4 regions of the Streptomyces sp. NPDC058576 genome follow, and region 3 is predicted to be linked to each of the others. Evidence: riboswitches for the same ligand, from Rfam matches in the RefSeq annotation. Region 3 holds a riboswitch; each other region holds the start of a gene.
What was found. A riboswitch is a leader RNA that binds a small molecule or an ion and turns the genes downstream of it on or off. The one in region 3 is predicted to bind cyclic di-AMP.
Positions count from the first base shown of each region.

Region 1: another riboswitch for cyclic di-AMP. It lies ahead of ACFWRV_RS02825 (C40 family peptidase); the one in region 3 lies ahead of ACFWRV_RS12085 (transglycosylase family protein).
Region 2: another riboswitch for cyclic di-AMP. It lies ahead of ACFWRV_RS28580 (transglycosylase SLT domain-containing protein); the one in region 3 lies ahead of ACFWRV_RS12085 (transglycosylase family protein).
Region 4: another riboswitch for cyclic di-AMP. It lies ahead of ACFWRV_RS26905 (M23 family metallopeptidase); the one in region 3 lies ahead of ACFWRV_RS12085 (transglycosylase family protein).

Region 1 covers NZ_JBHXPF010000002.1:271,147-278,536, reverse strand. Annotated here, with positions in the region: gene ACFWRV_RS02835 (ATP-dependent Clp protease proteolytic subunit) at 1-526, shown strand, start outside; gene ACFWRV_RS02830 (hypothetical protein) at 564-869, shown strand; cyclic di-AMP (ydaO/yuaA leader) riboswitch at 1,355-1,519, shown strand; gene ACFWRV_RS02825 (C40 family peptidase) at 1,523-1,993, shown strand; gene ACFWRV_RS02820 (LysE family translocator) at 2,059-2,706, opposite strand; gene ACFWRV_RS02815 (LysR family transcriptional regulator) at 2,781-3,722, shown strand; gene ACFWRV_RS02810 (ATP-binding protein) at 3,754-4,185, opposite strand; gene ACFWRV_RS02805 (helix-turn-helix domain-containing protein) at 4,421-5,275, shown strand; gene ACFWRV_RS02800 (DUF397 domain-containing protein) at 5,335-5,595, shown strand; gene ACFWRV_RS02795 (8-amino-7-oxononanoate synthase) at 5,588-6,748, opposite strand; gene bioB (biotin synthase BioB) at 7,019-7,390, shown strand, end outside.
Region 2 covers NZ_JBHXPF010000053.1:11,715-19,104, forward strand. Annotated here, with positions in the region: gene ACFWRV_RS28565 (dihydrodipicolinate reductase) at 1-324, shown strand, start outside; gene ACFWRV_RS28570 (carboxymuconolactone decarboxylase family protein) at 321-800, shown strand; gene ACFWRV_RS28575 (GMC oxidoreductase) at 864-2,507, opposite strand; gene ACFWRV_RS28580 (transglycosylase SLT domain-containing protein) at 2,666-3,502, opposite strand; cyclic di-AMP (ydaO/yuaA leader) riboswitch at 3,508-3,695, opposite strand; gene ACFWRV_RS28585 (FAD-dependent oxidoreductase) at 4,148-5,539, shown strand; gene ACFWRV_RS28590 (SpoIIE family protein phosphatase) at 5,569-7,390, opposite strand, start outside.
Region 3 covers NZ_JBHXPF010000012.1:34,357-41,746, forward strand. Annotated here, with positions in the region: gene ACFWRV_RS12070 (DUF501 domain-containing protein) at 1-471, opposite strand, end outside; gene ACFWRV_RS12075 (septum formation initiator family protein) at 521-1,000, opposite strand; gene eno (phosphopyruvate hydratase) at 1,140-2,420, opposite strand; gene ACFWRV_RS12085 (transglycosylase family protein) at 2,744-3,451, opposite strand; cyclic di-AMP (ydaO/yuaA leader) riboswitch at 3,457-3,639, opposite strand; gene ACFWRV_RS12090 (transglycosylase family protein) at 3,927-4,961, opposite strand; gene ACFWRV_RS12095 (cytochrome P450) at 5,149-6,474, opposite strand; gene ACFWRV_RS12100 (nucleoside triphosphate pyrophosphohydrolase) at 6,745-7,390, opposite strand, start outside.
Region 4 covers NZ_JBHXPF010000046.1:27,006-34,395, reverse strand. Annotated here, with positions in the region: gene ACFWRV_RS26920 (GNAT family N-acetyltransferase) at 1-2,076, opposite strand, end outside; gene ACFWRV_RS26915 (HPr family phosphocarrier protein) at 2,235-2,516, shown strand; gene ACFWRV_RS26910 (GntR family transcriptional regulator) at 2,721-3,428, opposite strand; gene ACFWRV_RS26905 (M23 family metallopeptidase) at 3,607-4,401, opposite strand; cyclic di-AMP (ydaO/yuaA leader) riboswitch at 4,416-4,583, opposite strand; gene ACFWRV_RS26900 (M16 family metallopeptidase) at 4,827-6,197, opposite strand; gene ACFWRV_RS26895 (M16 family metallopeptidase) at 6,224-7,390, opposite strand, start outside.

The DNA.
Region 1 (7,390 bases), on a different contig from region 3:
CTCCAAGCTGCTGTCCGAGCGGATCGTCTTCCTCGGTAGCCCGATCGACGACACCGCGGCGAGCGACCTCATCGCCCAGCTGATGTACCTGGAGCACGCCGATCCGGACCGGCCCCTGTCGCTCTACATCAACTCACCCGGCGGCACCTTCCAGGCGATGGCCGCGGTCTACGACACGATGCGGTTCCTGACCTGCGAGGTGGAGACCTTCTGCCTGGGGCAGGCGGGCTCCTACGCGGCGGCCCTGCTGGCGGCCGGGGCAAAGGGGCGTCGACATGCACTGCCCGGCGCGCGGGTAGTCATTCAGCAGCCCGCGCTGGAGGAGCCGATGCGGGGCCAGCCGTCCGACCTGGAGATCCACGCGCGCGAACTGGTGCGCACCCGCGAGATGTTCGCGGCCATGCTGGTCCGGCACACGGGCCGGACCGCGGAGCAGGTCACCGCCGACATCGAGCGCGACACCATCCTCGACGCGAAGGCCGCCCTCGCCTACGGGCTGGTCGACCACGTCGTGGAGAACCGCTGACTCTCCCGGCCGCCGTACGACGCGAGGGGAAACGCCGATGGAGCCACCCGAGTTCCCGCCCCTGCCCGCGCTGACCCGCGCCGAGGGCGAGTTCGTCGACTGCTATCTGGCCGTGCTCGACCAGGTGGGCCGGATCAACCCGGCCCACGGCGGCGACACCTACAGCGCGCTGCGAGCCGCCCAGGCCCTCGCCTCCGGCGCGGCGGCCCTGCGCGACGCCCTGGCCCTGATGCACGAGCGGGGCGAGTCGCGGCTCCACGCGGCCACCCTGGCGCGGGCCCTGCGCGTCCTGGACGGGGAGCGCCGGGCGGGCCGGGTCGCGATGCCGCCGACGGTGAACTGACCCGCTCCGCACCCGGAAGCACGATACGGAGACGGCCGGAAGCGCCTCACGGGGCTGGGGCGAGCGCCCCGTTGGAGCGGGCAGAACGGCCTCACGGGGTCGGGGCGGGCGCCTTGTTGGAGCGGGGAGGACATCAAACGGGGGCGGACCGGTCGCCCGCCGCACGACACGCCCGGTCCCGCGATCGATTTGCCTCGCTCGTTCGGCGTAGGAGATCACCCGCGCGAGCGACTGCTCAACTTGCGTTCGACGCCCGGCCCGTACTCGAAATGCGCCCTTTCGTCGCTGGTACGAGGGTGTGCGCCCGGCTCGTCGGCGAGCGCGAATCGGGCCTGTCCACCTGAATGGATCAGTGGTGAGGAGACTCACAAACCACCGTTTCAGCTCGGAAATCCGGCACGGAGTGCGTCAAGATCCCTGGGACGAACAGCCCCCGCCACCGCGGCGGGGCGGTCCGGGCGGACGCCGAGTCCTGCCGCCGCCCGGATGACTGGTCGACAGAAGTGGATCGGCAGGAGTGGAGGACCCGAGCACAACGGGCCGACCGGGAGACCGGGAAGCCCTCGGGGTGAAGCCGCGTCAAGCGGCCGGGCAACTTCGCCAGCCCGAACCCGACAGGTCATCCTTCACAGGCGGCTGACGAAGGGTTGCGCATGTCTGCGCAGGTTCATGTCCCGTCTCTGTTCGCCCGGGTCGGTACGGCCTCGGTGCTCACCCTGGCCGTGACGTCCACGATGCTGGCGCCCGGCATGGTGAGCGACGCCGAGGCCGCCGCTCACTCGACGAAGGCCCTGAAGGTCGCCGCGTCGAAGAAGGGTGCTCCCTACAAATACGGAGCGGCCGGCCCCAGCCGTTTCGACTGTTCGGGCCTGACGGTCTACTCGTTCAAGAAGGCCGGCAAGAAGCTTCCCCGCACCGCACAGCAGCAGTACAACAAGACCCGCCATATCGCGAAGTCGCAGCGCAAACGCGGCGACCTCGTCTTCTTCCATTCCGGGCGCAGCGTCTACCACGTGGGCATCTACGCCGGGGCCGGGAAGATCTGGCACTCCCCCAAATCGGGGGACGTGGTGCGACTGGCGAAAATCTGGTCCAAGAGCGTCTGGTACGGAAGGGTCCGCTGACCTCCGGCCGGACGCTCTTTCCGTGCGGGAGTCACGGGCGGCCGCTGAGGGCGCCCGCGACGTCCTCAGCGCAGCAGCGGGCCGGTGACCAGGGCGAGTCCCAGACCGGTGAGCGCCACACCGCTGCCGCCCTCGATCGCGCGGGCGGTACGCGGTCGGCGCAGCCACCGGCCCAGCCGGTCCACGAGCAGGGCCACGGCCGGGAACCAGATCAGCGCCAGCACCACCACGAGGGCCGCGAGCAACAGGGTCCGGGGCAGGGGCGGCTGGCCGTCGGGCACGAACTGCGGCAGCAGACTGAGGAAGAGGACCGGGGCCTTGGGGTTCAGCGCGTTGGTCAGGAACCCCTGGCGCACCGCGCGTCCGAACTCGCCGGGCACGGGCCGCCCCGGCGCGTCCTCGGGAGTTCCGTCGCCGTCCGCCGCTCCGCGACGCCGGATCGCGTACAGCGTGCTGATCCCGAGGTAGAGCACGTACGCGCCGCCGAGCAGCTGGACGGTGCGGAAGAGCACGGGCATCGTCACGAGCACCGCGGCGAGTCCGGCGACCGCGAGTGCGGTGTGCACCAGCAGCCCCCCGGCGACGCCGAGCGCGGTGGCCAGGCCGGCGGCGCGTGAGGCCAGGGCGTTGCGTACGACGACGGTGAAGTCGGCGCCGGGCAGCGCGACCATACCGGCGGCGACCCCCGTGAAGGCGATCAGTTGTGCGTCCATGAGGTCCACCTTGGACCGGCGGAGCCTTTAGCGTGTACTTGCAATCTTCTGGGTCTACCTAAAGGAACGCTTTCATGTACGACCCGACACGGCTCGCGGCACTCGTGGCGGTCGCGGAGGCCGGATCGATCACCCGGGCCGCCGCCCGCCTGGGCTACACCGCGCCCGCGCTCTCCCAGCAGCTGGCCAAGCTGGAGCGGGAGGCCGGGGCGGCGCTGCTGGTGCGCCACCATCGCGGTGCGCGGTTGACGGCGGCGGGCGAACTGCTGGCGGGCCGGGCCCGGCGGGTGCTGGACGAGCTGGACCAGGCGCGGCACGAGCTGGCGCAACTGGCCGGGCTCTCGGGCGGCAGGCTGCGGGTGGGGACGTTCACGACGGCCGGGATCCATCTGCTGCCCCCGGTCCTCAGCGCGTTCCGGCGGGCTCATCCGGAGGTCGAGCTGACCGTCGCCGAGTACGAACCGCCCGGCGGGGTCGCCGCCGTGGTCGCGGGCGAGGTGGACCTCGCTCTGACGCATGCCTATGAACCGGCGACGGCGGGCCCCCTGCCGGTGGGTGTCCTCGTCGAACCCCTGCTGGTCGAGGAGCTGGTGCTGGTCACCTCGGCGGGTCACCGGCTCGCCGAGGGCACCGGTCGGCTGCCGGTCAGCGAGCTGGCGGGGCGGCCGCTGATCAGCAGCGCGCCCACTCACCCGCCCCGGCACGGGGTCGAGAGCGCGCTCGCCGAGGCCGGGGCGACGCCCGCGGTGGTCTGCGAATCGCCCGGGTACGCGCTGGTGTGCGCGCTGGTCAGTGCGGGTCTCGGGGTGGCGGTGGTGCCGGAGATGGTCGCCTCGATGGCGGCGGCCCCGCTGTCGGTCCGTCGACTGGAGCCCGCGTCGTTCCGGAGGACCATCTCGGTCGCGCACCGGGGCGACCGGTCGAGCGCGGCTGCCGGGACGCTGCTCGCGCTGCTGCGCAGCGGCTTCGGCCGTGGCGGCACGGCAGCACCGGCGAATCGGCCGTCCGCGGGCTGACGCCCCCGGCTCTCCCCGTGCTCCGCCGGGATCAGCCCTGGACGGCGACGACCCACGGGAGCGCGATCCAGACCGTCTTGCCGCCCTCGGCGGTCGGGGTGACCTGGAGCCGCCCGCCGCGCTCCTTGGCCAGTGCCCGGATGATGACCATGCCGCGCCCGTTGTCCTGCCGTACGGCGGCGGGCAGTCGCTGCGGCCAGCGGGGGTGACTGTCCGTGACGCCGAGATACAGCTCCTCGTCGCGTTCGAGGCGCAGATCCACGGTGAAGGTGGGCGACTGGCCGAAGGTGTGCTGAACGGCGTTGGTGGCCAGCTCCGAGACGATCAGGCGGATGGTGTCGGCGAACTCGCTGTCGTCGGGCAGGCCCCATTGGGTCAGGGTCCTGGCGACATGTCTGCGGGCCGAGGAGACCGAGACCGGATCGCTCGGCAGAGTGACGGTTGCTTCCTGATGGTCTGCCATGGCGACGCCGTCCCTTTCCCGCCCCGGCCGACCGACGGTCGGCCAGGATTGTGCTTCGCGCCAGATTGCCATCGATGCAGCTCCCTGTAACGGGGTTCGGCCAAGATATGCATATATCTGTCGCTCGAAGCGGTGAATTCGGGACCCGTACGGCGTGGGCGGGCGGCACACTGACCTCCCTGCGGGCCGGCCCCGGTGACGGACCGGCCCTTCCCGACAGCAGAAGGAGACCGGCATGCTGCACGGCCCCGTCGTCCGGCGGCGCAAGCTCGGTGAGGAGCTGCGGAGCCTGCGCAGCGCCTCCGGCCTGACCAGCCGGGACGCGGCGCGGCTGCTCGGCTGGCACCAGTCGAAGGTGAGCCGCATCGAGACGGGCGCCAGCGGGGTGACGCCGGCCGACGTTTCGCGGCTGCTGGACGTCTACGCGGTGCGGGACACCCAGTTGCGTTCGCTGCTGGAAGTCCTCGCGGGGTCGGCGGGCGGCGGCGGTTCGGGCTGGTGGCACGCCTACCGGGGGCTGATCCCGCCGCAGTACCGCGACTTCATCAGTCTGGAGTCGCAGGCCAGTACGGTCCGGACGCTGGAGACCTCCGTGGTGCCGGGGCTGCTCCAGACGGCCGGATACGCACGGGCCGTGACCCGAGCCTCACTGGACGGGTTACCGGACGGCCGGCTCGACTCCCTGGTCGAGGTCCGGCTGACCCGCCAGCGGGTGCTGCGCGCGAGTCCGCCGCTGCGGTTCACCGCCGTCCTGGACGAGGCGGTGCTCCATCGCGAGGTGGGTGGGGCGGCGGTGATGCGGGATCAGCTGCACCACCTGATCCAGGTGTCCCAACTCCTGCATGTCCAGTTGCAGGTGTTGCCGTTCTCGGTGGGCGGGTACGTCGGACTCACCAGCCCTTTCGTTATCTTCTCCTTTCCGAACACTTCTGATCTGGATGTGGTCGTTCTTGACCACTTGACGAGTAGCCTCTATCTGGAACGGAAAGAAGACCTTGAGGCGTACAGCTCGGCCTTCCGTACGTTGCAGGCGCACGCGCTGTCGCCCGAACGCTCGCTGGACCTCATCACCGCGATCAGCCGCGGCTAGCGGAACCGGGCCGTCCGGCCGGGTCCCGCCGGACCGTCCGACTGCCCGAGGGGGCCACCATGTCCGACCGTTCCGCACCACAGCCGTCGCCCGGGGCGCCGTCCACCGCGTCGTGGCGGCGCAGCAGCCGCTCGACCGGGATGAACAACTGCGTGGAGACCGCGCTGTTCGGCGCCCTGCTCGCGGTACGCGATTCGAAGGACGTGGACCGGCCGCCGCTGCGCTTCTCGGCGGCGGCCTGGAGCACGTTCGTCACGGGTCTGGGGCCTGCCCGACCCTTCACGTCGTCGCCCGCGGGGCGGCCGCGCGGGGTCAGCTGACCGGAGCGTCCGCCGGCCGGGGAGCGGTGGCGACGATCGTGGCCACCGCGGTCGTGAGCTGCTCCTCGGTCAGGTCGGCGCGGGCGGTGAGCCGCAGCCGGGAGATGCCGTCCGGTACCGACGGCGGGCGGAAGCAGCCCACCGCCATCCCGGCCGTGCGGCAGTCGGCCGCCCAGCGCACCGCCGCGTCCGCCGAGGGCGCCCGGACGGAGACGACGGCCGCGTCGGGCCGGACCGCCCGCAGCCCGGCGGCGGTGAGCCGCGTGAACAGCGCGGTGGCCACCTCACGGGCGCGGGCCGCCCGTTCGGGCTCCCGGCGCAGCACGTCGAGCGCGCCGAGCGCGCCGCCGGCCGCCGCCGGGGCGAGTCCGGTGTCGAAGATGAACGTACGGGCCGTGTTGACCAGGTGGTCGATGACCCGGGCGGGCCCCAGAACCGCTCCGCCCTGGCTGCCCAGCGACTTGGACAGGGTGAGCGTGGCCACGATCCCGTCGCGGCCCGCCAGGCCGGCGGCGGCGAGCGCGCCGCGACCGCCGTCGCCCAGGACGCCGAGGCCGTGGGCGTCGTCGACGAGCAGGGCGGCGTTCGCGGAACGGCAGGCCTCGGCAAGGGCGGGGAGCGGAGCGGCGTCGCCGTCGACGGAGAAGACCGAGTCGGTGACGGCGAGGGACCGGCCGTCGTGGGCCCCGAGCGCCTTGGCGACCGCGTCCGGGTCGGCGTGGGAGACGACGGCGGTCTCGGCGCGGGAGAGCCGGCAGCCGTCCACGATCGAGGCGTGGTTGCCCGCGTCGGAGACGATGAGGGAGCCGCGCCCGGACAGCGCGGTCAGGGCGGCGAGGTTGGCCGCGTAGCCGGAGGAGAGCACGAGGGCCGCCTCGAAGCCGCAGAACGCGGCCAGCTCCCGTTCGAGTTCGGCGTGCAGGGCGGTGGAGCCGGTGACCAGCCGGGACCCCGTCGCCCCCGCCCCCCAGCGAAGGGCGGCATCGGCCGAGGCGGCCGTGACCTCCGGGTGCCGGGTGAGGCCCAGGTAGTCGTTGCTCGCGAGGTCCAGCAGCTCCGGCTCGGCGTCGCGTGGACGCAGCGTGCGTACGAGTCCGGCGGCGGCCCGGCCGCGGGCCTCGGCGTCGATCCAGTCGAACGGGGCGAAGGACATGGGGCGGTCCCTTGGGTAGGCGGGCCTCGGCGGGCGGCTCCGCGCGGACGTCCGGTGCGGACAGCCCGGTGCGGAGGGTCTGGCGCGGCAGGTCTGGGGCGGACGGTCCGGTGCGGGCAGTCCTGTGCGGACGGGCTCTTTGTAGGCAGCCAACAGACCCTAGCCGGGTGCGCAGCAGGTCAGGGTGTGGCAATACACACACCCTCGCCCGGGTCTCCTGTCTGGTTCCTCCTTGGCTGGAGGCGGTGCGGTAAGCCAGGATCATCTTCCATGGACCTGCTGAACACGCTGGTGGACAAGGGGCTGCGGCGCGAACTGCCGACCCGCGAAGAAGCGCTCGCCGTACTGGCGACCTCCGACGACGAGCTGCTCGACGTGGTGGCCGCCGCAGGGAAGGTGCGCCGGCAGTGGTTCGGGCGGCGCGTGAAGCTCAACTATCTGGTCAACCTGAAATCGGGGCTCTGCCCCGAGGACTGCTCGTACTGCTCGCAGCGGCTCGGGTCGAAGGCCGGAATCCTCAAGTACACCTGGCTGAAGCCGGACGAGGCGTCCAAGGCCGCCGCCGCCGGAGTGGCGGGCGGCGCCAAGCGGGTCTGCCTGGTCGCGAGCGGGCGCGGCCCGACGGACCGGGACGTCGACCGG
Region 2 (7,390 bases), on a different contig from region 3:
GAGGTGCAGGGCATCGTGGACGGCGAGCCCCGGATCGTCATCGAGCACATCACCCGGATCCACGCCTCGTGCGCCCCGGACTGGCCGTCCCCGCCCGACGGGGTGGGCGCGCACCGGGTCGTCATCGAGGGCCGGCCCCGTATCGAGGTGACGGTCGAGGCCCTGGACGAGGGCGAGAACCGGTCGGCGGGCGGGAACGCCACCGCGGTCGGGCGGCTCGTCTCGGCGATCGACTGGCTGGTGGACGCGAAGCCGGGCCTGTACGACGCACTCGACGTTCCGCTGCGGCCTGCGGTCGGCAGGCTGGGAAGGAGACCGGCATGATCATCGACATTCCGGAGGGCCAGGAGCCCATCGGTTACGTGTGGGGGGAGATGGTCCCCGGCATCGGCGTGGCCGCCGCCACGTTCTCGATGTCCGTCTACGAGCACACGACGCTGGGGCTGCGGGAGTTCGAGGCGGCCCGGCTGCGCGTCGCGCAGATCAACGGGTGTCTGTTCTGCCTGGACTGGCGGACCGAGCGGGACGGGGCGAAGGTCGAGGAGGAGTTCGCCGGGGCGGTGACCGAGTGGCGTACGACCGACGCCTTCGACGAGCGGACCAGGCTCGCGGCGGAGTACGCCGAGCGGTACACGCTCGACCATCACGGTCTGGACGACGCCTTCTGGCAGCGGATGACCGCGCACTACAGCCAGGCGGAGATCGTGGAGCTGACGATGAGCATCGGCTCGTGGCTGGCGTTCGGACGGCTCAACCATGTGCTGGGTATCGACGCGGTGTGCGTTCTGCCCGGTCACTGACGGAGTCCGGGGCCGCCGGGTTGGCACTCCCGGCCCCGGGCTCTCCGTATGCCGAAGAGCCGCCTACAGATCGGTCGCGATGATCCGTTCGATGTTGCGCTCGGCGAGCGCGGTGATGGTGACGAACGGGTTCACGCTGGTGTTCCCGGGGATCAGCGCCCCGTCGATGACGTACAGGCCCGGGTAGCCGTGCAGCCGGCCGTAGTTGTCGGTGGCCTTGTCCAGGACCGCACCGCCCAGCGGGTGGTAGGTGAGGTGGTCGCCCCAGATCTTGTGGACGCCGAAGAGGTCCGTGCGGTAGATCGTCCCCTCCTTCCGGTTGATCTTGTCGAAGATGGTCTTCGCGGCGTCGATGGACGGCTGCTTCCACGCCGTCTGCCAGTTCAGCTCCGCCTTCCCCGCCGCCGCGTTCCAGGTGAACCGGGCGCGGTGGGGGTTCTTGGTGATGGAGAGGTAGAACGAGGCCCACGTCTCGATCCCGGTGGGCAGCGGTGCGACTTCGGCGAACGCTCCCCCGGCGTCCCAGTTGTCGATGCCGCCGGTGGGGATGGAGGACTGCACCTTTCCCGTCGGGTCCCAGAGGTGGTTGGCCCGGCCGCACATGACGTTGCCGTTGTCGCCCCAGCCCTGGCCGATCTCGTCGTTGAGGAGGGGCAGCGCGCCGGTGGCCTTGAGGCCGACGAGGAGCTTGCTGGTGCCCACGCTGCCCGCGGCGAAGAACACCTTGTCCGCGGTGACGGTCTTGGTGGCGGTGGTCCGGCCGCCGGTGTCCAGCTGGTCGATGAGCACGGTGTAGCCGCCGCCGGGAGCCGGGGTGACCGTGGTGACCTTGTGCAGCGGGGAGATGGTGACCCGGCCGGTGGCTCTGATCCGGTCGATGTAGGTCTTCTGGAGCGACTTCTTGCCGTGGTTGTTGCCGTAGAGGATCTCGGCGTCCAGGGCTGACCTGGGGACGGTTCCGGCCGCCTCCTGCTTCATGTAGTCCCAGTCGTAGACGGCGGGCACGAAGAGGAAGGGGAAGCCGGAGCGCTGGGCGTGTTTCCGGCCGACCCTGGCGTACTGGTAGCAGTCGACGCTGTCGAACCAGGCGGGGTCGATGGTGGTGACGCCCAGTCCGCTGTTGGCGCGCGGGTAGTAGGTGGCGTACATCTCCGCGGCGTTGACCGTCGGGAGGATGGCGCCGAAGTTCTCCCGGCGCGGGGTGACGGCCATGCCGCCGTTGACCAGGGAGCCACCGCCGACGCCCCGGCCCTGGTAGACCGTGATGCCGCCGAACTCCTCGGCGTCGAGGATGCCGGTGTAGCGGTTGACGTTCTTGTCGATGGGGAAGCCGAGGAAGTTGCTCAGCGGCTGCTTGGTCCGGGTGCGCAGCCAGAAGGAGCGGTCGTCCGGCCTGGTGGTGTTGGCGAAGATCTTGCCGTCCGCGCCGGGGGTGTCCCAGGCCATGCCCATCTCGATCATGTGGACGTCCGTTCCGGCCTGGGCGAGCCGGAGAGCGGCCACGGAGCCGCCGTATCCGGTGCCGACGACCAGGACAGGCACCCGGGCCCCGGATCCGATCGGCGCTGCCGCCGCACGGACACGCGCCCACGCCGGCGTGGTGTGCCCGGCCATCGCCGCGGCGCCCAGAAGAGAACCTGTTCCAGTGATGAATCTTCGACGCGAGACACCCTTGGTCTCGCTGTCCTGCATGGCATTTTCGCGCATGTGACGTTCCTCACTCTCGACAGAGTGCAACAGGTTCTACTGCCGAATGCGTGGCAAGTCACGAGAAACTTGGGGGTAACTTCCCGGCGACACCCCGGGACGACACGGGAGCCCCGGACCGTGCGGTCCGGGGCTCCTGGTGTTCGGTCGCGCGAGGATCAGTAGGCGCCGAAGACGTTGTCGATCGAGCCGTACCGGTCCGCGGCGTAGTTGCAGGCGGCCGTGATGTTGGCGACCGGGTCGTAGCTGTCGGTCGAGGTGCCGGGCACGTGGTAGGCCTGGAAGGTCGGGTCGATGACCTGGAGCAGGCCCTTGGACGGGGTGCCCTTGACGGCGTTGGAGTCCCAGTTGTTGATGGCGGCCGGGTTGCCCGAGGACTCGCGCATGATGTTGCGGTGGATGCCCTCGTAGGTGCCGGGGATGCCCTGCTCGGCCATGACCGCCAGGGACTCCTTGATCCAGCCGTCGAGGTCGTTCGTGTAGGTCACGGCCTCCTTCTCGGCGGCCGGCGCGGCCTTGGCCACCGGGGCGGCCTCGATGCGCTCCGAACGGTCGGCCCGGTCCGCCGACGCGCCACGTGCGGCGGACGGGGAGGCCTTGGCGGCCTTGTCGTCCGACGGGGCGGCGGCCTTGGCTCCGAGAACCAGCTTGATACCGGGGTGAATAAGGTCGGGATTCCCTCCGACGATCTTCCGGTTGCCTTCGTACAGCTTCTCCCAGCCGCCGCTGACGGAATGCTCGCGGGCGATCTTGGAAAGAGTTTCGCCGGCCACCACGGAATGCTGGGCGGGGGCGGCCTTCGCGGCGGAATTCGCCTGCGGCGACACCGAGGCGGGAGCCACGGCCTGCGGCGCGGCGGCGGGCGCGGGGGCCGCGAAGGCGCTGGTGGCGCCGATCACCGGGAGGGCGAGTACGGCCCCACCGGTGGTCACGGCGGCGAGGCCGCGGCTCAGCGAGGTGGACTTGGGACGGCGGTGCTTACCCTGTGCGGGCATGGGGGATTTCCTCTCCGGCGCCTGCGAGGTGAGCTGTCGGGTTCAGACGGGAGATGTCTGGCCGCACGGTCGTGCGACTTCACCCCAAGCCGTTCCGGTTACGGATCGGCGGCTTACCTGGGTCCCCCGCTCCTGCCGTACGTGAGTGGGTTTCGGATTCCCGGACGGCGGCAGGATTCGGCGTTCCATCCGGATTGACGGTGACCGTAGGCGAGAAACATCGGACGGAACAAGCCCCGCATTCCGGATTCCCTTTTCCGCACATGATCGAATAACGGAATTCCCGGATCGGGCGACGCCGTCACGGCGTCAACTTTCTTCGCACAGAAGGGAACCGATGCCTCCGCTTCCGCGTCCGCCCTCGCGGACGTGACGCTCACCACTCCCTCGGCGCGATGGTGAAAACGGGCCCAGGCAAATGCCTCAACAACACCATCGGGACTGTTTATGGATGAGAAGCGCAAAAGAAACAAATCGACCATATAGGCATAATAAAGCGGACTAATCGGTCACCCTGCGCAGGGGCGGTCGAGGGTCCCGCGCGGCGATCGCTTACGGTGTGGGGTGGAGACTAGTAAGCCAACCCTTACCTCCGACGTACGCTGTACCTGCCCGCGTTCGCCCGCCCCGAAGGATCACCACGCCATGACACGCCCCGTCCGCGTCGCCATTGTCGGAGCCGGCCCCGCCGGTATCTACGCTGCGGACGCGCTGCTCAAATCCGAGGTCTGCCAGGACCCGGGGGTCTCCATCGACCTCTTCGAGCGCATGCCCGCGCCCTTCGGCCTGATCCGTTACGGCGTGGCCCCCGACCACCCGCGGATCAAGGGCATCGTCAAGGCCCTGCACCAGGTGCTGGACAAGCCCCAGATCCGGCTCTTCGGCAACGTGAGCTACCCGCACGACATCGGCCTGGACGACCTGCGGTCGTTCTACGACGCGGTGATCTTCTCCACCGGCGCCGAGGCCGACCGCGCGCTCGACACCCCCGGCATCGAGCTGGACGGCTCCTACGGCGCGGCCGAGTTCGTCTCCTGGTACGACGGGCACCCCGAGGTGCCCCGCACCTGGCCGCTCACCGCGGAGAAGGTCGCCGTGCTCGGCGTCGGGAACGTGGCCCTGGACGTGGCCCGCATCCTGGCCAAGACGGCCGACGAGCTGCTGCCCACCGAGATCCCGGACAACGTGTACCAGGGCCTCCAGCAGAACAAGGCGCTGGAGGTGCATGTGTTCGGGCGGCGTGGCCCGGCGCAGGCCAAGTTCAGCCCCATGGAGCTGCGGGAGCTGGACCACTCCCCCAACATCGAGGTCATCGTCAACCCCGAGGACATCGAGTACGACGAGGGCTCCATCGCGACCCGCCGGGAGAACAAGCAGGCCAACATGGTCGCGCAGACCCTGGAGAACTGGGCGATCCGCGATGTCGGCGACCGCCCGCACAAGCTGTTCCTGCACTTCTTCGAGTCCCCGGTCGAGATCCTCGGCGAGGACGGCAAGGTCGTGGCGCTGCGCACCGAGCGCACCGAGCTGGACGGCACCGGCAACGTCCGGGGCACCGGTCAGTTCACCGACTGGGACATCCAGAGCGTCTACCGTGCCGTCGGCTACTACTCGGAGGAGCTGCCCAAGCTCCCCTTCGACGTGACCTCCGGCACCGTCCCGCACGAGGCGGGACGTGTCATCGCCGGTGAGGAGCACATGAGCTCCGTCTACGTCACGGGCTGGATCAAGCGCGGTCCGATCGGTCTGATCGGGCACACCAAGGGCGACGCCAACGAGACGGTCGCCTGCCTCCTGGAGGACCGTGCCGCCGGCCGTCTGCCCGAGCCGGCCACGCCCGCCCCGGAGGCCGTCGAGGCCTTCCTGGAAGGCCGGGGCGTCCGCTACACGACCTGGGAGGGCTGGCACCAGCTGGACGCCCACGAGCAGGCGCTCGGTGCGGCCCAGGGCCGCGAGCGGATCAAGGTCGTGGACCGCGAGGGCATGCTGGGGGCCTCCGGCGCCTTCGTGCCGGCCGAGCTGCCCGCCGACGCCTGACCGACAGAACGCCTTCCAGGAGGCCGGACCTAGGTATCCGCCGCAGGACGCCCCGGGTCCGGCCTCCTGAACGTGCGCCACAGGTCGGGCCCGGGCTCCCGCACCGTCCGGGGCCGACGGACCTCCGGGGCGTCGGCCCAGCGGGCGGCCAGCAGGATCGCGATGTCGTCGGGGCGGTCGGTGGCCGCTCTCGCCTCGCCGATGACCTGGTCGGCGGTGTCGGCCAGGGGGACCGCGCCGATGCGCTCGACGGTCGCCCGCAGCCGCTCGATCCCCTCGTCGATGTCCGTCCCGGGGCGCTCGATCAGCCCGTCCGTGAACAGCGCGAGCATCGCGCCCGGTTCGAGCCGCATCTCGGTGACCGGGTAGGCCGCGTCCCCGTCGATCCCGAGCACGATGCCGCCGGGCAGGTCCAGCACTTCCGTCCGGCCGTCGGGCCGCCGCAGCACGGGCTGCGGATGCCCTGCCCGTACGGCACGGGCCACGCCGGTGGCCGGGTCGAGGGCGATGTAGCAGCAGCTCGCGAACTGTCCCGGGTCCAGGTCGATGAGCAGTCGGTTCGTCCCGCTCATCACCTCCTGCGGATCATGGTTGCTCAGCGCGAACGCTCGTACCGCACTGCGCAGTTGGCCCATGGTCGCGGCGGCGGACACCCCGTGTCCCTGAACGTCGCCGATGATCAGGGCGAGTTCGTGACCGGTCTCGATGACGTCGTACCAGTCGCCGCCCACGTCCATGCCCTGGGTGCCGGAGAGGTAGCGCCCCAGGGTGTCCACCCCGTCCACTTCGGGCAGCCGGTGCGGGAGCAGGGCGTCCTGGAGTCCGCGGGCGAGGGCCGACTCGCTGTCGTAGCGCTGGGCGCGTTGCAGGGCCTGGGCGATGAGCCCGGCCAGTGCCGTCAGGACCGTGCGCTCCTCCGGGCTGAAGCCGCGGGGCCGGTCGAAGCCGAGGATGCAGGAGCCGACGGGCCGGCCCGAGGCGATCAGCGGCAGGAACGCCCGCGCCCCGACGTCCGCGTCGATCGGGATGCCCGGGTAGGCCTCGGCCAGGCGCTGCATGGACTCGAAGAAGATCGGGCGGCCCGTGGTCAGGGTCTCCACCCCGGGGATGCTGACGTCGAGCCCGACCCCGTCGAAGCGGTCGAGGAAGCCCTTGGGGAATCCCGTCTCCCAGGCCAGATGGAGATGGCGCTCGTTCAGCAGGTAGATGGCGAGCTGGCGGCCGCCGAACGCGGGCAGCAGCTCCTCGGTGACCACCGCGGAGACCTGACGGGCCGTGACCGCCTCGGTCAGCGCGATGGCGAGGGCCACCGGCCGGTACAGCGCGGAGGAACGGTCGGCGGTCGAGCCGATGCCGAGCCCCGGCGAGGTGACGGAGCCGGGGGCGTAGGCCGGCTGGTCGGTCGCCTGGAGGACGACGCTCACCCCGTCGTGGCCCGGGTACAGCGACACCGACAGCCAGCGCGAGGGCGGGCGGCGGGCGAGGAAGTGGACGGGCTCGTCGGCCATCAGGGCGGCCCGGTAGTGGTCCTCGTAGGCCTCGTGCCCGAACCACGGCAGGGCCTGCCACACCCCGTGGCCGATCAGCTCCGGCCGGGAGTGGCCGAGCAGTTCCTCGGCGAGGCCGTTCGCGTACGTGATCCGCCCGAGCCGGTCCAGGGAGAGGATGCCCCGGGGCAGCCGGTCGGCGGCCTCCGGCACGACGGGTCCCGCGCCGAGGTCGACCAGGAAGCCGCTCAGATGACTGGCGGACACAGCGCCGTCCGGGTGCGTCCAGCGGCCGGAGAGCTCCAGCAGGTGGGACCTGCCGTCGGGACCGCGCAGCCGCATCCGGCGGACCACCGGTTCGGCG
Region 3 (7,390 bases):
CATCGCGATGGCCTCGTCGCCCAGCGGGTTCACCCCGGGCCCGGCGGCCAGCGAGTGGCCCACCAGAACGTGCAGGCACTTCACCCGGTCCGGCATGCCGCCCGCGCTCGGGAAGCCCTCCAGGACCTCGATGGCGTCGCGGCGGGTGATGTAGTCCTCGTGCGCGGCCCGGTAGGCGTCCGCCAGCCCCGGGTCGGTCTCCAGACGGGCCGTCATCTCCTTCATGACCCCGTTGGCCTCCAGCGTGCCGATCGCCGAGGCCGCCCGGGGGCAGGTCAGGTAGTACGTCGTCGGGAACGGCGTGCCGTCCTCCAGACGCGGCTGGGTCTCCACCACGTCCGGGTTGCCGCACGGGCAGCGGTGCGCGATGGCGCGCAGACCGCGCGGCGGGCGGCCGAGCTGCTGCTCGAACGCGGCGATGTCCGCGTCGGTGGGCTGGGTGGACTCGGTCTGCGGAGGGGGCGTTTCCATGCCTGCCTTGGTTCTGCTCGAAAGCTCGTAGAAGGGGGTTGCGGGTCGGTCAGTCGCGGTCGTCACGGTCGGCGCTGTCCACGCCGTCCCAGAGGTTCGAGTGCCAGGGGCGGTCGCTCGCACCCGGCTCGCCGCGGCGGTCCCGGGCCGCGTCGGGGTCGGCCACGGTGTAGCCGGTCTCCCCGGGGAGGACGTAATGGAGGTGCTGGCGGGCCAGACGCTTGATGTACGCGTCGTCCTGGAGCCGCGCCTTCTCGTCCCGCAGCTCCTCGGTGCGCCGCTCCGCCTCCTGCGAGAGCCGCTCCTGCTCGGCGATCTCGTCGCGCTGGGAGACGTACTGCCGCATCGGGTAGGCGAGCGCCACCACCAGGGAGCAGACCACCAGCGCCAGGAACGCGGCCCGGCCGGTGAGCCGGGAGCGGCGGGCCTGGCGGCGGTTCTGGGATCGGTACACGCGGGCCGCGGTCTGCTCGCCGAGCAGTCGCAGCCTGGTCGCGGTGGAGAACCGGTCGCGGTCCTTCCCGGCCATGTCTCCCCGCCTCCCAGAGCTTGTCGTCAACCTGCCGTCGTCGCCCGAAGGGCGGCAAGCTCTTACGCACGTCCGTCCCCGCACACGGTACGGGACCGGGTGCGGGGACGGGCGGAGGCTACCGTCTCGGGCCTGTGGGTCAGCCCTTGAAGCGCGGGAAGGCGGAGCGGCCCGCGTACACCGCGGCGTCGTCGAGGATCTCCTCGATGCGCAGCAGCTGGTTGTACTTGGCGACGCGGTCCGAGCGAGCCGGGGCGCCGGTCTTGATCTGGCCGCAGTTCACGGCGACGGCGAGGTCGGCGATGGTGACGTCCTCGGTCTCGCCGGAGCGGTGCGACATCATGCACTTGAAGCCGTTGCGCTGGGCCAGCTCGACGGCGTCCAGGGTCTCGGTCAGCGAACCGATCTGGTTGACCTTCACGAGCAGGGCGTTGGCGGAGCCCTCCTCGATGCCGCGGGCCAGGCGCTCGGGGTTGGTGACGAAGAGGTCGTCGCCGACGATCTGCACCTTGGAGCCGATGCGGTCGGTGATGACCTTCCAGCCGGCCCAGTCGTCCTCGTACAGCGGGTCCTCGATGGAGACCAGCGGGTACGCGGAGACGAGCTCCTCGTAGTACTCGGTCATCTCGGCGGCCGAGCGGGACTTGCCCTCGAACTCGTAGACACCGTCCTTGTAGAACTCGGACGCGGCGACGTCGAGCGCGAGTGCCACGTCACGGCCCGGGACGTAACCGGCCTCGGTGATGGCCTCGACGATGAGGTCCAGGGCGGCGCGGTTGGACTCCAGGTTCGGGGCGAAGCCGCCCTCGTCGCCGAGTCCGGTGGACAGGCCCTTGGTCTTGAGGACCTTCTTCAGCGTGTGGTAGATCTCCGCGCCCCAGCGCAGGGCCTCGGAGAAGGACTCCGCGCCGATCGGCGCGATCATGAACTCCTGGATGTCCACGTTGGAGTCGGCGTGCGAGCCGCCGTTCAGGATGTTCATCATCGGAACGGGCAGCAGGTGCGCGTTCGGGCCGCCGAGGTAGCGGAAGAGCGGCAGGTCGGACGCCTCGGAGGCGGCGTGCGCGACGGCCAGCGAGACGCCGAGGATGGCGTTCGCGCCGAGCGAGGCCTTGTTCTCGGTGGCGTCCAGGTCGAACATCGCCTGGTCGATGAGGCGCTGCTCGGTGGCGTCGTACCCGACGAGCTCCGGGCCGATCTGCTCGATGACGGCGAGGACGGCCTTCTCGACGCCCTTGCCCTGGTAGCGGTTGGGGTCACCGTCGCGAAGCTCAACAGCCTCGAACGCACCGGTGGAGGCGCCGGACGGAACGGCAGCACGACCCGTGCTGCCGTCGTCGAGGCCAACCTCGACCTCGACCGTGGGGTTGCCCCGGGAGTCGAGGATTTCCCTGGCTACGACGACGTCGATGGACGGCACGAGGCATCTCCTTCTGGGATCTGACACTGGTTGTGCAGGGTCACTGTGGCCTTGCGACACGAGCCTATCCGGCCCGGCCGCGTCGGCCGGCCGACCGCCCGCCTCCTGGGACGAAAAAGGACCCAAGAACCTGCATCACGGGACAAAACTCTAGAAATCTACTGAGCGGTAACACCAAGAGGTGAACACATGCGGACCTCCGGACGCCTGCCGCTCACGCAGAACCCGGCCCGACGCGCTGGGGGGAAGAGCGCGCCGGGCCGGGAAGCCGTGCGAGGGGAAGTGCCGCCGGACCCTTCCCCTCCGGGGAGGAGAGACGGCGATTACTTCAGGTGGAGCTGCTGACCCGGGAAGATCAGGTCCGCTTCCTTGACGATGTCGTCGTTGAGCTTGAAGAGCTTGCTCCAGCCGCCCTTGACACCTTCCTTGTCGGCGATCTTGCTCAGGGTGTCGCCGGCCTTGACCTTGTACTCGCCGTCGCCCTTCTGGACCTTCTCGCCGGTCGGGGTGGTGACGGTCTTCTTGCTCTCGGCCTCGGGGGCCTCGCGCTGCTCGCTGCGCGTGGTGGGCTGCTCGGCCTGGCGCTCGGGCTGCGCCTGCTCGGGCTTGCTCTCGGACTGGCCGGAGCCGCCGGGGTTCACGCCCGGGTCCACACCGTCGTTGGTGAGGCCGCCGGCGCCGGCGCAGGCCCAGGCGCCCGGGCCCTGCAGGTCGAGAAGCTTCTCGGCGGCGGCGATCTGCTGGTCCTTGGAGGCCAGGTCGGCGCGCGAGGCGTACTGCGTACCACCGGCGGCGGCCCAGCTGGACTGCGAGAACTGCAGTCCGCCGTAGTAGCCGTTGCCGGTGTTGATGGACCAGTTGCCGCCGGACTCGCACTGGGCGACGGCGTCCCAGGTCTCGACGGAGGCGGCGGAGGCGTTGGTCGCGCCCATCAGCGGGACGGCGACGGCGGCACCGGCGACACCCGCGAGGGTGGCGATACGGGTGACCTTGGACGGGCGGCGGTGCTTGCCCTTGCTGTTCAGCAGCATGGAACGAATCTCCTCACCGACGCCTACGAGGTGAGCTGTCGGGTTCGGGCTGATGAGTTGCCCGGTCGCGCGGTCTTGCGCACGACTTCACCCCTAGCCGGTCCCGTACGTCCCCGTCTTCTCGACGAGGCGTCCGGACCCGGCGGCTTACCTGGGTCCCCCGCTCCTGCCTACGGCGCTTACGCGTCTGTTCCCTTCGACCGACGGCAGGATTCGGCGTGACGGTCGACGGGGCCCGCGGTGCGAGCGGTTAGACCGTAAACACAGGCAACCCCGACATTCAAAGATGGACATAGGGGGCAATCAGCCCGAACTCGCGGTGGTCGGCGGGTCGTTTCCGCAGGTCGGGGGTGATTCGCCCGGATCGGCCGGGCGAGACGCACGAGTTGAAGCAAAGAGACCCATGTCTCACTTACGCAAAGTGGACATAGGCCTCTTAACTGCCTCTACTTTCGGGGCTTTTTCCCGAATTGCATCAGTTGGCTACGGGCGCCCCGGCGGGCTCCTCGCCGCTCTCCGACGCAGCCTGGCCGGCACTCCCGTCCAGCCCCAGATCCAGGTTCTGTCCGGGCAGGATCAGGTCCGGGTCGGAGCCCAGGAGGTCCTTGTTGGCCTCGTACAGGCCGCTCCAGCCCTGGGGGAGTTCCTGTGCGTCAGCGATCGCCCAGAGGTTGTCGCCGGCCCGCACCGTGTACCCGTCGGCGGTCGCCGCGTCGCCGTCCCGCGCGTCGCCGTCGCCGCGCGAGGCGTGCCGACCGGATTCGCGGGGGCCGTCCCGCCGGTCCGCGTCGGCCTCCTCGGGCGCGGGGGCGCCGCGGTGCTTGCCGCCCTTGCCGTTCGAGGCGTCGGGGGCGGCGGAGGGGTCCGAGGCGTCGGGGGTGCCGGAGGGCGGCGGGTCGGAGGGCGTCACGGAGGAGTCCGGAGCATCGCTCTCCTCCCCCGCACCGTCACCCTTGTCCTTGCCCTTCTCCTTCTGACCCTTGCCGGACTCATCGGTTTCCCCGGACTTGCCGGATTCATCCGCTTCGCCGGTTGCGTCCGCCTCGCCCGTCGGCGAGGCCGAGGGGTCCTCCGACGGATCGGCGGACGGGTCGGGGGACGGCGAGGTGCCCGGGTCGACGCCGGGCAGGCTGCCGTCCACCGCGAGCCCGGAGATCACCGCACAGCTGGGCCACGCCTTCGGGCCCTGGTCGTCCAGGACCTTCTCGGCGACGGAGATCTGCTGCGAGCGGCTGGCGAGGTCGGCGCGGGGCGCGAACGCCGTGCCGCCGTACGCCGACCAGGTCTCCTGCGAGAACTGGAGCCCGCCGTAATAGCCGTTGCCGAGGTCGGCGCTCCACATGCCGCCGCTCTCGCACTCCGCGACCCGGTCCCAGGTGGAGGCCTCGGCGGCGGTTGCGCCGCTCGCACCGAGCAGCGGGATGGCGATGGCCGATCCCGTCACGCCTGCGGCGACGACGATGGCCGGTGCCTGGCGAGGGCGGCGGTGTCTGCCGTTCGCGGAGCCCATGGGTATGCCTTCCGTGCGACTGACAAGCGAGTGACCTGAGCGCCGCGCAGCGGGATTCCGTGGGGATTCCGTGTCTGCGTCGGCGCGCAAGTGACGCGTGAGCAAGGTGCGGCCGACGCGTCGAACCGTGAACCTAGCGGGACTCGAACGTGTGTCACAAGTCGATGCAGCGCAGATCACGTGAAAGTCACAGAGTTGACAGTCCGTCACTTTTTTCGGAACGGCCTCCCGATTCGAACGCGACGGGAAGGGTGCGCAGTCCGCGCATGATGAGCCCGCCGCGCCAGCGCAAATCGGCAGGTTCTTCCGCAAGTCGCAGGTCAGGAAGGCGCCTCAGGAGCGTGGCCAGCGCGGTCTGCCCTTCCAGACGGGCCAGCGGCGCCCCCAGGCAGTAGTGGATGCCGTGCCCGTAACCGAGGTGCTGATTGTCACGCCGTGCGAGGTCCAGAGTGTCCGGATCCGTGAACCGCTCCGGGTCGCGGTCGGCGGCCGCCAGCACCACCAGTACGGGGTCCCCGGCGGCGATCTCCTCGCCGCCCAGGGTCAGCGCCTCGGTGGCGTACCGCCAGGTCGCCATCTCGACCGGCCCGTCGAACCGGAGCAGTTCCTCGATCCCGGTGGTCAGCAGCGCGCTCTCCCCGGCGTTCAGGGAAGCCTGCAGCGCGGCGCGCTGCTCGGGGTGGCGCAGCAGCGCGTACATCCCGTTCCCGATCAGATTGACCGTCGTCTCGAACCCGGCGAAGAGAAGGATGAACGCCATGGCGGCCGCCTCGTTCTCCGTGAGGTGCTCGCCGTGGTCGCTGGCCCGGATCAGCCCGGAGATCAGGTCGTCGCCCGGATCCTCCCTCTTGCGGTGGATGAGTTCGGCGAGATAGCCGCGCATCTTCTTCACCGACCTGGCGACCCCGCCGCGCGGCCCGCCACCGTGCCGGATCATCATGCCCGCCCAGTCCCGGAAGTCGTCCTGGTCCTCGCGCGGGACGCCGAGCAGGTCGCAGATGGCGTAGATGGGGAGCGGGAAGGCGAGGTCGTGGATGAGGTCGGCCTTGCCGTCCTCGATGAACCCGTCGATGAGCCGGTCCGTCAGCTCCTGCACGCGGGGCGCGAACTCCGCGACCCGGCGCGGGGTGAACGCCTTGGACACGAGCCGGCGCAGCCGGGTGTGGTCCGGCGGGTCGATGTTGAGCAGATGCGTCATCAGCTCCGCCTTGCGCTCCCCCGGGATCCCCGTCTTCCCCTTGGCGTGCGGCGACTCGGCGTGGTTGGCCGGGTTCTTGGAGAGCCGCGCGTCGGCGAGCGCCTGCTTGGCATCCCCGTACCGCGTCACGAGCCAGGCCTCGACCCCGCTGGGCAGCGCGGTCCGGTGCACGGGGCGGTGCTCGCGGAGCCAGGCGTAGGCGGGGTAGGGGTCGGTGGCGAACTCCCAGGTGAAGAGTTCGGGGGCGGCCTCGTCAGGGGTGGCGTGGGGGCAGGCGGAGGGCTCGGAGGTGCCGGGGGCGGGGCTGTCGTTCACGCCTTGACGTTATCGGGCGGGGGGTCGGTGACCTCACTGAGTGCGGGGAGGGCGGGCGCGGCAAGGGATGCCCCCTCGGCCGCCCTGGTCAGCCGCTGCTGCGCACGCTCGGCCAGGAGCAGCCCAAGGCGGTAGGGGCGGCCCACGAGGTCCGGGTCCTGCCGGAGAGCGGCGCGCCGGCCACCACCAGCCCACCGTCCCGCCGCGCCTCGCGGACCCGGGCCTCCAGCTCGCGGTGGCAGTCCCGTCCCCCGCCTCCCGCGCGGCCCCTCAGGTCACCGTGTCACCGTACTGACCCGCCCCGCCCTCCGCCGCCAGGATCGCGTCGCGGTAGGCGCGGGCCGCCGCGCGGAGGGCGGCCTCGGGGTCGGCGCCGTTCGCCTCGGCGCGTACGGCGAGGGCGAGGAGCTCGTAGCCGATGGAGTCGGACGAGGGACCGCCCGTCGGCAGGGGCACGTCGAGGCCGGCCGTACGGACCCGGCTGCCGAGCTTCGCGGCGAGGGCCAGGCCGGGCTGGCCGAGGGGGACGCCCTCGGTGACCGAGGTGCGCTGCTTCTCGATCGCCTTGGTGCGCAGCCAGTGCGCGTGGACGTCCTCCGGGGTCTCGGCGGTCTCGTCGCCGAAGACGTGCGGGTGGCGGTGGATCAGTTTCTCGACGAGGCCGCCCGCGACGTCGTCGATGGCGAAGGGCTCCTCGGGATCCTCCTCGGCGATGCGCGCGTGGAAGACGACCTGGAGCAGGACGTCGCCCAGCTCCTCGCGGAGTTCGTCGCGGTCGCCGTCCTCGATCGCCTCGACCAGTTCGTACGCCTCCTCGATGGCGTACTTGGCGAGGCCCTTGTGCGTCTTCTGCGAGGTCCAGGGGCACGCGCGGCGGATCCGGTCCATGACCTGGACCAGGTCGAGGAGGCGGGCC
Region 4 (7,390 bases), on a different contig from region 3:
GGCGGTGGGCTGGCCGGTGCCGGAGGCGTTCTCGGGGGCTGGGGCCGCCGCTGCGGGAGTGGCGGACGCCGGGGTGGTGGTGCCTGTCCGGTCCGTGGTCGCCGCCCGGTCGGTGCTCGTTGCCGCGGCCGTGCTCGGGCCCCCGGCCGTGCTCGCGTCCGGGGCCGCGGTCCGGGGCGCGGCGGTACGGGGGCGGGGGGCGGCCGTGCTGCTCGCCGCGGCCAGGGCCTCGGCGAGGCCGCCGATCTCGACGTGGACGACGGCCACCGGCTTGGCCGAGCCCCCGGCCACCGCCTTGTGCAGGGCGGCGGCCAGCACCTGGCCGTCGCCGGTCTCGGCCTCGCCGTTCTCCCCCACCCACGGGATGGCGGTGACGATCACGGCGTCGCAGGTGCCGTCCGCCAGCGCATCGGCCAGCGCGTCGCGGAAGTCCTGCGGGGAGGCGGCGGTGGTGAGGTCGATCGGCGGGCGCGGGCGCAGACCCTCGGCGAGGCAGGCGTCGTACGTCAGGAGGCCGAGGGATTCGGAGTTGCCGAGGATGGCGACCCGGGGGCCGGCCGGGAGGGGCTGGCCCGCCAGCAGGAGTCCGGCGTCGACCATCTCGGTCACGGTGTCGACCCGGATGACGCCGGCCTGGCGCATCAGCGCGGAGACCGTGGCGTCGGGGATGCGGCTGACCGGGACCGCGTGGCCGGGCGGGTTGGTGCCGCTGTGCCGGGCGCCCTTCACCACGACGACGGGCTTCACGGCGGCGGTGCGGCGGGCGAGGCGGGTGAACTTGCGGGGGTTGCCGAGCGATTCGAGGTAGAGCAGGGCGACGTCGGTGTCGGGGTCCTCGAAGGAGTACTGGAGGAAGTCGTTGCCGGAGACATCGGCCCGGTTGCCCGCCGAGATGAACGAGGACAGGCCCGCGCCGCGCCGGTGGAGGCCGGAGAGGAGGGCGATGCCGATGGCGCCGGACTGGGTGAACAGGCCGATCCGGCCGCGGGCGGGCGACTCGGGGGCGAGCGAGGCGTTCAGCCGGACGGTCTCGGCGGTGTTGATGATGCCGAAGGCGTTGGGGCCGATGATCCGCATGCCGTACGAGCGGGCCTGGCGGACCAGTTCGCGCTGGAGCTCCCGGCCCTCGGCGCCCCGCTCGGCGTATCCGGCGGAGAGGACGACCAGGCCCTGGACGCCGTGCTCGCCGCAGTCGGCGACGGCCTCGGGGACGCGGTGGGCGGGGACGGCGATGACGGCGAGGTCGACCTGCTCGTCGATCTCGCCGAGCGAGCGGTGGGCGGGGACCCCGTCGAGCGTGGCCAGGCCCTCGTCGAAGGCGCGGTTCACCGCGTAGGTGCGGCCGGTGTAGCCGGCGGCGAGGAGGTTGCGCAGCACCGTGCGGCCCACACCGCCGGGGGTGCGGCCGGTGCCGATGACCGCGACGGAGCCGGGGGCGAGGAGGCGCTGCACCGAGCGGGCCTCGGCGCGCTGTTCGCGGCCGCGCTGGACGGCGAGGGACTTCTCGGTGGGTTCGAGGTCGAGGGTGAGGTGGACGGAGCCGTCCTCGAAGCTGCGGCGCTGGCTGTAGCCGCCGTCCCGGAACACCTTGATCATTTTGTTGTTGGCGGGGAGCACCTCGGCGGCGAAGCGCCGGATGCCGCGCTCGCGGGCGACCGCGGCGATGTGTTCGAGCAGCGCCGAGGCGACTCCGCGGCCCTGGTGGGCGTCCTGGACGAGGAAGGCGACCTCGGCCTCGTCGGCGGGCGCGGAGGCGGGGCGGCCCTGGTCGTTGATGCGGTCGTAGCGGACGGTCCCGATGAACTCGCCGCCGATCGTGACGGCCAGTCCCACCCGGTCGACGTAGTCGTGATGGGTGAAGCGGTGCACGTCCCGGTCGGATAGCCGCGGATACGGGGCGAAGAACCGGTAGTACTTCGACTCGTCGGACACCTGCTCGTAGAAGCTGACCAGTCGCTCGGCGTCGTCCGTGGTGATCGGCCTGATGCGCGCGGTGCCACCGTCGCGGAGCACCACGTCCGCTTCCCAGTGGTCGGGGTACGCGTGATGCGGACTCTGTTCCGGCGTGGGCTCCATGGCCAAAGCGTACGGCGGGGAGCCCGGTCGCGGAGGGATCGGTGCCGGGGCAGTCTGAGGGGGCCCGGACCGGGCAGCCGGACGGGAGGCCGGGCACAGCACCACGCACTGCATGAGAGACTGGTCTAGACAACCGTTGATATGTGAAGGGCAGAACCATGGCTGAGCGCCGCGTAAACGTCGGTTGGGCCGAGGGCCTGCACGCCCGCCCCGCTTCCATCTTCGTCCGTGCCGCCACGGCCTCCGGCGTCCCCGTGACGATCGCCAAGGCCGACGGCAACCCGGTGAACGCCGCCTCCATGCTCGCCGTGCTCGGCCTGGGCGCCCAGGGTGGCGAGGAGATCGTGCTCGCGTCCGACGCGGACGACGCCGAGGCCGCTCTGGACCGGCTGGCCAAGCTGGTCGCCGAGGGTCTGGAAGAGCTTCCGGAGACCGTCTGACCCCTCCGACTCCGGCCCGTCCGGATTCGACCCGTGCGAGAGCCGTGACCCCGTAAAGGGATCACGGCTCTTTCGCTTTCACGAAAGAATCGCGCCTCGATAATTCGGGCAGCGCGAAGGGCGCATTTGGGCATCGCGAATGACGCATTCAGGCAGCGTCAATGACGCATCCGAAATCGCTTCTCTTTGTATACGGCTCTTCTGTTAATGACGGACGCCCGCGGTGTTTACGCCGTGTTGCGAACTTCTCACCGGGGGGACGGGGGCGGCGCGCCGCCCGGGGAGATCCGGGCGGCGGAGCCGGTGGGCGGCGGTGAAGCGTTCCGCGTGCTGGGCGGTCAGCGCCCTCGCCCGTTCCGCGTCGCCGCGCGCCACGGCGTCCACGATCGCGCCGCGCTCGGCCCAGGAATCGACCGGGCGGGACTCCTGCTCGACCGCGTACATCCAGGCGATCTTGTGCCGGAGCTGGGTGAGCAGCGCGATGAGCCCGGGGCTGCCGGAGGCCTGGGCGAGGGTCTCGTGGAACCAGCCGCCCAGCGAGCGCAGATCCTCGCCCTCGCCCCGGCGGGCCCGCTCCTGGCCCAGCCTGACCAGGCCCCGGAGCACCTTCAGATGGGCTTCCGTGCGGCGCTGCGCGGCGCGTGCCGCACCCAGTGGCTCCAGGAGCGTCCGGACCTCCAGGAGGTCGGCCGCCTCCTGCACGGTGGGCTCCGCGACACAGGCGCCGGCGTGCCTGCGGGTGACCACGAACCCCTCGGACTCCAGGGTGCGCAGCGCCTCGCGGACCGGGACCCGGGAGACCCCGTAGCGGCGGGCCAGCAGCTCCTCGGTGAGGCGGCTGCCTCGCTCGTAGACACCGGAGACGATGTCGTCACGGATTGCCGTGCATACCGAATGCGCGGGAATGCGCATGTCCGAACCTCCGCCTTGATCCCCGCGAAACGCGGCCGCCCGACGTCTGTTCCGTGACTCTATGGCAATCCGCCGGAATTTCCGATGGCAGGCCGGAATCCATGGATATCTTCACGCCGGAATTGCTGAAGGCCCCGGCGGGCGCCGGGGCCTTCGGACGGGGGTCACGCGGGGTGCGTCAGACGTTCAGACCGTGCGAGCGCAGGTAGCCGACGGGGTCCATGTCGGAGCCGTAGTCGGGGGTGGTGCGGGCCTCGAAGTGCAGGTGCGGGCCGGTGGAGTTGCCGGTGGAGCCGGAGAGGCCGATCTGCTGGCCGGAGGAGACGCTCTGGCCGACGGAGACGCCGATCGAGGAGAGGTGGCCGTACTGGGTGTACGTGCCGTCCTTCATCCGGAGCACGATGTTGTTGCCGTACGCGCCGCCCCAGCCGGCCTCGACGACCGTGCCGGCGCCGACCGCGACGACGGAACTGCCGGAGGCGGCCTGGAAGTCCACGCCGGAGTGACTGCCGGAGGACCAGAGCGAGCCGCCGGTGTTGTACCCGGTGGTGACGTGGGAGCCGGCGACCGGGAGGTGGAAGGCGTTCAGCCGGGCGCGCTCGGCGGCGCGGGCGGCCCGGGCCTTCTCCTCGCGGACCTCCTTGGCGCGGGCCTCGGCCTTTCGCTCGGCCGCCGCCTTCGCACGGGCCTCGGCCTTTGCCTTGGCCTTCGCCTCGGCGATCGCGTCGGCCTGCTGCTTCTGGGCGCTCGCCTGCGCGTCGATCCGCTCGGCGAGGGTGGCTTCGAGGGAGACGGCCTGGGTGAGGCCGGTGTCGGCGGACTTGGCGGCCTCGGTGTCCGCGGCGAGAGCCGGGGAGGACAGCGAGCCGATGACTCCGGTGGTGGCCAGGGCCGCGATGCCGGCGACCTGGGCGCTCCGACGCGTGAGGCGGCTCGGGGCACGGTGCTTCCCGGTGGCACGGGTGAACGCCATGGAGGGGCTGGTTCCTTTCCTTCCTTCTCGCCTACCGGGTTAGCTGACGGGTTCGGAGCAGGAAGGTCTCCTACGGATTCCCGCGCCGGTTCGCGGCACGGGCCTCCGATTCACCCCAGGGACTGCGTGGGTCCCCGGCTCCCCTAGGCTCGCGCCTGACGGGGACTCGGCGATGACTGCCCGGCGCCGCGGTTGCGGCATACGGGTGACGGACAGCCGAGCCGACGCTAGGCGGGGCGACTTCCCCCCACCAAACGGACAAGGGGATTTGTCGCGCATCCCACAGGGCAGACAGGCAACCTCTCCCCCAAAAATGGGTGAAGTGCACTAAACGGGCAAACAAACAGGACCCCGACGAAATCCCTTCCGTCGGGGTCCTGTTCGCGGCAGTGGTCGCACGGGGGCGGCCGTGTTCCGCGGCGGTGTCAGCCGGTGACGACGGACACCTCTCCGATGCCGAGGGCCTTCACGGGCTCCTCGATCTGCGCGGCGTCCCCCACGAGGACCGTGACCAGCCGGTCCACCGGGAAGGCGTTGACCACGGCGGCGGTCGCCTCCACGGTGCCGGTCTCGGCGAGCCGGGCGTAGAGGTGGGCCTGGTAGTCGTCGGGGAGGTGCTGCTCGACCTGGTCGGCCAGCGTGCTCGCGACGGAGGCGGCGGTCTCGAACTTCAGCGGGGCGACGCCCACCAGGTTCTGAACGGCCGTCTCGCGCTCGGCGTCGGTCAGCCCCTCGGCGGCCAGCTTCCGCAGAACCTTCCAGAGGTCGTCCAGGGCCGGTCCGGTGGACTCGGTGTCCACCGAGCCGCTGATCGCGAGCATCGCCGCGCCGCCCGAGTCGGGGCCGCTGGAGCGCAGCACCTGGGCGAAGGCGCGCACCCCGTAGGTGTAGCCCTTCTCCTCGCGCAGCACCCGGTCCAGCCGGGAGGTGAGGGTGCCGCCCAGGCAGTACGTGCCGAGCACCTGTGCGGGCCACACGCGCTCGTGCCGGTCGGCGCCGATCCGGCCGATCAGCAGCTGGGTCTGGACCGCGCCGGGGCGGTGCACGATGACCACGCGGCCGGTGTCGTTCGCCGTGATGGGCGGCACGGGGCGGGCCTGGCCCGCGTTGCCCGACCAGTCTCCGAGGGTCTCCGCCAGCAGCGCGTCCAGGTCGATGCCGGTGAGGTCGCCGACGATCACGGCCGTCGCGGTGGACGGGCGGATGTGGGCGTCGAAGAAGGCGCGGACGGCGACGGCGTCGATCCGCCGGACCGTCTCCTCGGTGCCCAGACGCGGGCGGGACATCCGGGCGGTGGCCGGGAACAGCTCCTTGGAGAGCTGCTTGGCGGCCCGCCGGGACGGGTTGGCGTGCTCGTGCGGGATCTCGTCGAGGCGGTTGCCCACCAGGCGCTCGATCTCGCTCTCGGCGAAGGCCGGGGCCCGCAGCGCCTCGGCGACCAGACCGAGCGCCTTGGCCAGCCGGGAGGCCGGGACCTCCAGGGAGACCCGGACGCCGGGGTGGTCGGCGTGCGCGTCGAGCGTGGCGCCGCAGCGCTCCAGCTCGGCGGCGAACTCCTCGGCGCTGCGCTTGTCGGTGCCCTCGGAGAGCGCCCGCGACATGATCGTGGCCACGCCGTCCAGGCCGTCGGGCTCGGCCTCCAGGGGCGCGTCCAGGAAGATCTCCACGGCGACTACCTGCTGGCCGGGGCGGTGGCAGCGCAGCACGGTCAGCCCGTTGGGCAGGGCGCCGCGCTCGGGAGCCGGGAAGGCCCAGGGGCGGGCCGTGCCGGCGGTGGGCTGCGGGTGGAACTCCATGGCTACTCCAGTCACGGCGGCGTCGCTCACTTGTCCGCCCCCTCGTGCGCGTCGGCGCCCTCGGCGCTTGCTTCGCCCTCGTCGCCCTCGTCCGCCTCGTCGGCCGGCTCGATGGGCTCGTACACCAGCACCGCCCGGTTGTCGGGGCGCAGAGCAGCCTCCGCCGCCGCGCGCACCTCCTCCGCCGTGACGTCCAGGACGCGGCCCACGGCGGTCAGGGCGAGCTGCGGGTCGCCGAACAGGACCGCGTAGCGGCACAGTTCGTCGGCGCGGCCGGCGACCGTGCCGAGCCGGTCGAGCCACTCGCGCTCCAACTGCGCCTGCGCCCGCTCCATTTCCTCGGGCGTGGGCCCCTCGGCGGCGAACCGGGCCAGCTCCTCGTCGACCGCGGCCTCGATCGTCTCGACCTCGACGCCGCCGGACGTCTTGACGTCCAGCCAGCCCAGCGAGGGCGCTCCGGCGAGCCGCAGCAGCCCGAAGCCGGCCGCCACCGCCGTACGGTCGCGGCGGACCAGGCGGTTGTGCAGCCGGGAGGATTCGCCGCCGCCGAGCACGGTGAGCGCCAGGTCGGCGGCGTCGCAGGCGCGGGTGCCGTCGTGCGGGAGGCGGTAGGCGGCCATCAGGGCGCGCGCCGGCACCTCCTCGTGGACCACTTCGCGCAGCTGCTCGCCGATGGTCTCGGGCAGCGTCCCGTCGCGCGGCGGCTGCTTGCCGTCGTGGGACGGGATCGAGCCGAAGTACTTCTCGATCCAGGCGAGGGTCTGCTCGGGGTCGATGTCGCCGACCACCGAGATCACCGCGTTGTTGGGCGCGTAGTACGTACGGAAGAACGCGCGGGCGTCCTCCAGCGTGGCCGCGTCCAGGTCGGCCATGGAGCCGATCGGGGTGTGGTGGTAGGGGTGGCCCTCGGGGTAGGAGAGGGCGGTCAGCTTCTCGAACGCGGTGCCGTAGGGCACGTTGTCGTAGCGCTGGCGGCGTTCGTTCTTGACGACGTCGCGCTGGTTCTCCATGGACTCCTCGTCGAGCGCGGCGAGGAGGGAGCCCATCCGGTCGGCTTCCAGCCAGAGCGCCAGCTCCACCTGGTGGGTGGGCATGGTCTCGAAGTAGTTGGTCCGCTCGAAGCTGGTCGTCCCGTTGAGCGAGCCGCCGGCCCCCTGGACGAGCTCGAAGTGACCGTTCCCCTTGACCTGGCC